Regions from separate parts of the Marinomonas posidonica IVIA-Po-181 genome, predicted to be linked through region 1. Evidence: predicted binding sites of a transcription regulator. Region 1 holds the regulator's gene; the other holds the start of a gene.
What was found. The regulator LexA, encoded in region 1, represses DNA repair genes until DNA is damaged. The targets are predictions, from matches to a motif close to TACTGTNTANNTANACAGTA.
Positions count from the first base shown of each region.

Region 2: the regulator LexA is predicted to act here: its motif matches at 1,571-1,590, upstream of MAR181_RS15935 (PA0069 family radical SAM protein).

Region 1 is NC_015559.1:2,032,574-2,036,216, forward strand. It holds gene dinG (ATP-dependent DNA helicase DinG) at 1-1,838, opposite strand, end outside; gene lexA (transcriptional repressor LexA) at 1,909-2,532, shown strand; gene MAR181_RS09550 (hypothetical protein) at 2,601-2,864, opposite strand; gene MAR181_RS09555 (DUF6586 family protein) at 2,866-3,333, opposite strand; gene topA (type I DNA topoisomerase) at 3,330-3,643, opposite strand, start outside.
Region 2 is NC_015559.1:3,453,633-3,457,275, forward strand. It holds gene MAR181_RS15925 (ABC transporter substrate-binding protein) at 1-439, shown strand, start outside; gene MAR181_RS15930 (FecCD family ABC transporter permease) at 436-1,494, shown strand; gene MAR181_RS15935 (PA0069 family radical SAM protein) at 1,605-2,717, shown strand; gene MAR181_RS15940 (response regulator transcription factor) at 2,718-3,632, opposite strand.

The sequences.
Region 1 (3,643 bases):
TCCACCCCTTCAGCAAAACTGGCCAAGCCAAATAGCAAACTGCCTTTATCCTCATCAATTCGTGATTTGTGTGACTCTAATATGATTCGCTTCGATTGCTCACCCTGTATTAACAAGATATCTTTCAACGACTCTTTCAAAGATTGCGCCACGTCTTCCATTTGGCGACGAGATGAGAACAACACCAAACTGGCTTTATCTCGATCCACCTTCTCGTTTAGGTAATCAACAATTTCAGCCGTATGCAGCTCAACCTGATTTGGCTCAGATTTCATCTCTGGAATCACCAACACGCCATTATTCTGAAAGTCAAAAGGGCTTAACACACGCAGATACTCGCTCTCTCTCGGCACCCCCGAACGCATATTAAACCGATGAAATTGATTCAACGCCGTGAGTGTCGCAGAGGTCACCACGGCACCAAAACACTTATCCCATAATTGCTGCCGTAAAGTATTGGCCGCTAGAATCGGGGAAGCCCCCAACTCAATATCCTGCTCCATGCCCTGACCAGATAAAATCAACCAACGAGCATTTGGTGGATATTGCTGATCATCCGTCGTTGAATACAGCTGCCACAAACCAACACTTTGCTCGATTCGCCCCAATATCGCCCCTAAAATGGGCTGCCAAGTTTCGGCCATTTCAGGCGTCACACCCATACCCTCATTCTGCTTGGCTTTTTTGCATTCGTCCTGAATGCTTTCAACGCTATTAAATAATTTTTGATAGCTGGTCGACAAACTGTATGCCAATTGCTTCAACTCATCAGGCACCACACCAAACTCAAATCGATGCTGATTATTATTCTGATCCAATCCCAAACCATTAATATAAGGTGATAAGCCTTGCTGAGCGTATTGGATGAAATTGACAATAGTCTGAATCTGTTGCGGCATTTTAATCAGCAATTGACCCGTTAAACTCACCTCATCGGTAAGCTCCTGCTTCAAATTCACCAAATTCTTTTCCAATTGTCTAAGCCAGCTAATACTTTGCTGCAACCTGACCTCATGACGGAAATGCCCTATGGCTTTATCAGGCAGGTGATGGCCCTCATCGAACACATAAATGGTTTCTTTCGGCGGCGTCAGAATAGCACCACCACCTAAGGACAAATCCGCCAGCACAAGGTCATGGTTCGCGACGATGACATCAGCCACTTCAATCTCGGCACGGGCTTTAAAAAATGGACAGGCCGAATAATTGGCACAATTACGATTCGTGCATTGTTGATGGTCAGTCGTTAAGCGACGCCAGTCTAGCTCTCGAATAATACCTTCCCAATTATCTTTATCACCATCCCATTTACCTTTACTTAATGCTTCATCCATCTCTTGATAAAGCACAGTATTGACATCATCCGATTGGAGGTGCTGCTCAAACAAACCGGCAAACATATCGTCCATAGCCTGCTCTTGTGTGCCTAGAAAAGCCTCCAGATTGTTGAGACAAAGATAGCGACCGCGACCTTTCGCTAAGGTGTACTTAAAATTTACCTCGGTATTGGACAAGATATCAGGTAAGTCTTTATGGAGAATTTGTTCTTGCAGAGCCACGGTGGCTGTTGAGATAACAAGCTTTAATCCTCTTGCCTTTGCAATAGGAATGACAGCAAGACAATAGGATAAGGTTTTACCTGTTCCCGTCCCTGCCTCGATGACTGCCACATGTTTTTCATCTAGCCGCTCTCCCTCGGTACCTTGTTTAATGTTTCCCAACGTACGCGCGATCGCACCTATCATTTGGCGCTGACCAACCCTTGGTTTATGGGATTTGGCATCCAGCATATCGCGATAGGCTGATTGGATTTTATTTTTTAATTCGTCTGAAAGCATTTATTTTATTGAGAATCGTTAAGAATGCTGTATATAATAACAGTTACTGTATAAACAACCAGATAGTGCCATGATTAAATTAACCAAAAGACAATCTGATGTACTCGATACCATTCGCGAGTTTATTAATGAAACCGGATTCCCACCTACCCGTGCGGAAATCGCGAAACGACTTGGCTTTAAATCCCCAAATGCGGCTGAAGAACACTTAAAAGCCCTCTGCAAAAAAGGCGCAATTGAAATGCTGTCCGGCGCTTCTCGTGGCATTCGATTGGTTGAGTCTTCCGAAAACAACGCTCCAGAAGACGAGTTAGGTTTGCCCGTTATCGGTAAAGTGGCCGCAGGATACCCTATATTGGCTCAAGAGAACATAGATACCCATGTTACTGTTCCAGGTAATATGTTCTCACCGAAAGCAGATTATTTCTTGTCGGTTTCCGGCACCAGCATGAAAAACATTGGCATTATGGAAGGTGATTTATTGGCCGTCCACAAAACCAATACGGTTCGCAATGGGCAAATTGTCGTTGCCCGCATTGGCGATGAAGTCACCGTTAAACGCTTCGAGCAAAAAGGACGCATTGTTCGATTAATTCCTGAAAACGAAGACTACCAGGACATTGTTGTGGACCTTGAGAGCGAAGAGTTTGCAATCGAAGGCCTGTCTGTCGGCGTTATTCGACAAGGACTATAAAAGCCAATACACATCATAAAAAAGGTGGCCTAAAGCCACCTTTTTTTTGTTGATCTTGTTTAAAATCATTAATGAAGAATTTTAGGACGGAAATCATCGTCCATGTAATCCAACCCTTCATCAGCCATAGACTCATCCGAATACACAAAATCAATCCCTGCATGAAACATGCATTTTGCCAATTCAAAATAACGATCCTGCAAATAAGACCGTGTCGTGTCTGAAATTTTCAGGGTTGCTAACGGCTCTGTTTCCTCGCCACTGTCACTGGCTGGGCGTAATACAATATCGCCGTTTTCCAGCTCAACAATTTCAAGGTATGACTCTTTCATATTAATACTCAGATGACTCTTCTCTAAAACGTAACACCAAGTCAGTTAGCTTGGTCAAATACAATTGCATTGAGGCACCATCATCCCCACCAGAACCAATAAGGTCCGTTCGGCCAAAAGATGATTGAACCAAATGACACTCTAATTGTTGCTGATAAGCACTCAGAAGCTGGCAACACCAAGATCTAGACTGACTTATTAAGTCCTTTAACTCTGACAGAACCGGTACAACAGACTGCTTGGCTTCGGCTTCAGAGGCCAATGTAATCACATCCAAACAATCAGACAATGCATAACTCTGTGCAACTTCTTGCAACAAACCATTGAAGGCACTGCGTAATTGAAACAAAGCCGAGCCTTCAAGACTACTGACCAGCCAAGCTTCGTCACTTGACTGAGCAAGTGCCAGTAAACGCTTTGCAGCATCAAGCCTTTGATTCGTTACACTGGCATAACTTACGCTGATCATTTTTTCTTTTTACCTTCTTCGATGACCCATTTACCGCCATCATAAAAAGCTTTCCACCCCGTTGGTTTGCCTTCATTTTCCGTCATAATGTATTGCTCTTTGGTTTTACGACTATAACGAATCAAGGTAGAACGGCCTTCTGAATCAGCAACGGGCGCATCTGCGAAAAAATGATATTTTGGATCAATTTGATCCATATATGGAATCAATTCTTTCACATAAGGCGCACGGGTTTCGCGTTTACGAGGGAATTGGCTAGCGGCCAAGAACAAACCAGTTGCACCATCACGCAACACGTAATGATCCTCCA
Region 2 (3,643 bases), 1.4 Mb from region 1:
AAAAGAACTTGTCTCCAACTATCAAGAGGAATTAGCCGATTTTCAAGCATCTTTACCGCCGCTGACCAAGCCTATCAAAGCCTTCGTTTATGACTCTGGAGAAGAGCAACCTTTCACATCAGGGCGTTTTGGTATGCCTTCTGCGCTCATACAAGCCGCAGGAGGCGATAACATCTTGGACGATGTGGCGAAAAGTTGGACACAAGTCGGCTGGGAATCAGTCATTGACCGTGCCCCTGATGTCATCATCATTGTTAACTATGGCCAGGTAACCGCTGAGCAAAAAATTCAATTTATGCGCTCTAATCCAGCGTTTAAAAACATTCCTGCGGTAAAAAATAATCAATTTGTGGTGTTAGAGTATGTTGAAGCCACCCCAGGCCCACGCAACATTGACGCGGTAAAGCGCCTCGCGAAAGCCTTTAGAGCAGCTCAATGAAACTAGAATCAAGCGTTAAAACCTCACATTACGCCATTCCAATGCCATGGTTAATTCTGCTGTTAACAAGCCTATTGATTTTTCTAATGGGCTTAGCCATCAGCCTAGGCTCTGTATCAATCGCGCAATCAACCGTTTGGCACATATTGGCTCACAAGCTCTCTCTTACCGATATGACTTCATATTGGTCGATGGGCAGAGAGAACATTGTGTGGCAAGTACGCTTACCGAGAACCCTCTTGGCTGGGATGGTTGGTGCCGCCCTTGCCGTGGTCGGCGCCGCTTTGCAATCTGTCACTCGTAACCCCTTAGCTGACCCTCATTTACTGGGTTTTTCCTCCGGTGCCGCATTAGGGGCCATCATTGCTCTTTTGCATACTGGAATGATCTTAGGGGTCATGACAGTGCCTATCTTTGCTTTTGGCGGGGCTTTATTTGGCATTTTCTTGGTGCTAAGTGTGGCCAACTTTTCCGCATCATACAGTGCTGGTAGGCTGATATTATCAGGGGTGGCGGTTGCTTTTATGTTAACCGCATTGGGGAATATGTTTATCTTCTTAGGTGATCATCGAGCCGCTCATACCGCAATATTTTGGATGCTAGGTGGACTTGGATTAGCACAATGGGGACAACTCTGGTTTCCTCTTATTGCCCTGCTATTAGGTTCCTCTTATCTGATTCACAAAGCCCGTTATCTCAATGCCATGATGCTTGGCGATGAAAGTGCCAGCACGTTAGGCATTCCCGTTCGTCGATTTCGTCTAACGGTCATCATCGTCTGCGCGCTATTAACTGGGGCGGCGGTGGCCTTTGCCGGTGTTATTGGCTTTGTTGGTCTAATGGTGCCTCATATCGTGCGCCTCTTGGTGGGGGGAGATTATCGAAAATTGCTCCCGCTTTGTGCTCTCATTGGTGCTATTTTTCTGGTGATGGCAGACATTGCCTCACGTACCATCATGCCTCCAGAAAACATGCCCATTGGCACTTTAACCGGATTAGCAGGTGGCATTGCCTTTGTCTTACTAATGCGTCAAAAACGTCATGTGGCCTTGTAAAAGTATCATCATGAGATAGGCACATCCGTACTAAAGACACATTAATCACTTGCTTTATTGTCTTCACCACCTAAAATACTGTTTATACATACAGTATTTTAGGTGGTGATATGTCCTCTTCTCTCCCTCCATTTCCTTCATCATTTCGCTCTGCGCTTGATGCGCCAATTAAAGGGCGAGGAACCAGCAGTTCATTAGAAGGTCGCTTTGCAAAACAACATGTCGAACTTGATGAAAACGATGACAACATCATTGCTCGTGATGCGGCTACTCCTGCAACACAGGTGCGGCATGAAAGCGCCAAAAGCCTCATTCGTCGCAACACCTCACCAGACGTTCCGTTTAACTTATCCATTAACCCTTACCAAGGGTGTGAGCATGGTTGTATTTATTGCTTCGCGCGGCCCACTCACGCCTATTTAGACTTATCACCGGGTCTGGATTTTGAAACCAAACTGGTGGCGAAAACCAATGCCGCGTTTTTGTTTGAAGAGGAACTGTCAAACCCTAATTATCGTTGCGAACCCATTGCACTGGGGATCAATACCGATGCGTATCAGCCCATCGAAAAACAATTGGGCATCACCCGTGATCTATTAACCATTGCTTTGGCGCATAAGCAACCCATTTCCTTAATCACCAAAAGTACGCTCATCCTCAGAGACCTAGATGTATTAGCTGAGATGGCAAAGCAAGGTTTGATTCATGTCGCCATCAGTGTGACAACCTTAGACAATGATTTAAAACGGATTCTAGAACCTAGAACAGCCTCGGGGCAGCGCCGCTTAGAGGTCATACGTCAGTTAAAAGACGCCAACATTCCGGTGACCGTCTTAGCCGCACCGGTTATTCCCTTTATCAACGATCATGAGTTAGAAAACATCATCGCCGCCAGTGCCGCCGCCGGGGCTCAAGCTATCCATTACATCATGCTACGTTTACCTCATGAGGTCGCACCGCTTTTTCGAGAATGGCTGCATCAGCATTATCCAGAACGAGCCGATCACGTACTGCAACGCATCATGGACATGCGCGGTGGTAAACTCTACGACAGCCGATTTGGGAAACGCATGACAGGAGAAGGCCTATTTGCCGATGTGATCAATCAGAGATTTCGTATTGCTCGCAACAAACATGGTCTGAGTGACCAAAGGACAAGCTATTTAAACTGCCGACAGTTTGCTGTACCACCCAAAACGGGCGATCAAATGGGATTGTTTTGACTACTCGGCATTGGCCTGAAGTCGTAAGGCGACGCCTGCGGCTGACGTTCGATTTTCTACGCCCAATTTAGGGAAAATTTGCTCTAAATGTTTGTTCACTGTACGCGGGCTCATCTCTAGTATTTCAGCTATCTCTCGATTGGTTTTACCATTGGCAATCCAATGCAACACTTGAGATTCTCGTTCCGTCAACGCCAATTGTTGACGTAATAGCTCGGCCCCCGTGAGACGATCACCGTCCTCCAATTTAACAAGAGCCTCGCCTTGCTCGGTCATCCCGATGAACTTCAGCGTCAAAGGGTATTCTAGATTTTTCAATGGCAAGCGGTTGCCCTCCGTTGGCGAATGGGCAAGCCAATTTTTGACTAACAAGGTCAGTTGTTCCGCTCGCCAAACGGTCGTCATTCTTGCTTTGGCCATTAACGCGTGAGTTTGTGGTGTCGCCCAAGCAATCTCACCAAGCTCAGAAAATGTCATCAAATTCTGCCCCATACTGTCTAAAGCAAATTGAGCATTGTTATTGAGCCGAGCATTCGATAAATGCACTTTCATACGAGCAATCAGTTCATTTGGCTGAATGGGCTTGGTCAAATAATCGACGCCCCCCGCCTCTAAGCCTCGTACTATGTCATCAGTATGATTCAATCCCGTCATGAAAATAACCGGGATATTGGCCAAAGCCGGATCAGCCTTGAGTGCTTTACAAGCCTCAAAACCATCCATATTAGGCATAATGGCATCCATTAAAATAATGTCTGGACGGATACGTTTCGCAATCGTTAAGGCTTGTTTTCCCTCTAAAGCCACAAGCACATCCATATGAGCATCTTCGAGCGTATCGTGAATCAGACTCAATGCATCCGCCGAGTCATCGACGACCAGCACAATGTCATTTTTGTGATTATCACTCTTCATTAGAAAATTTG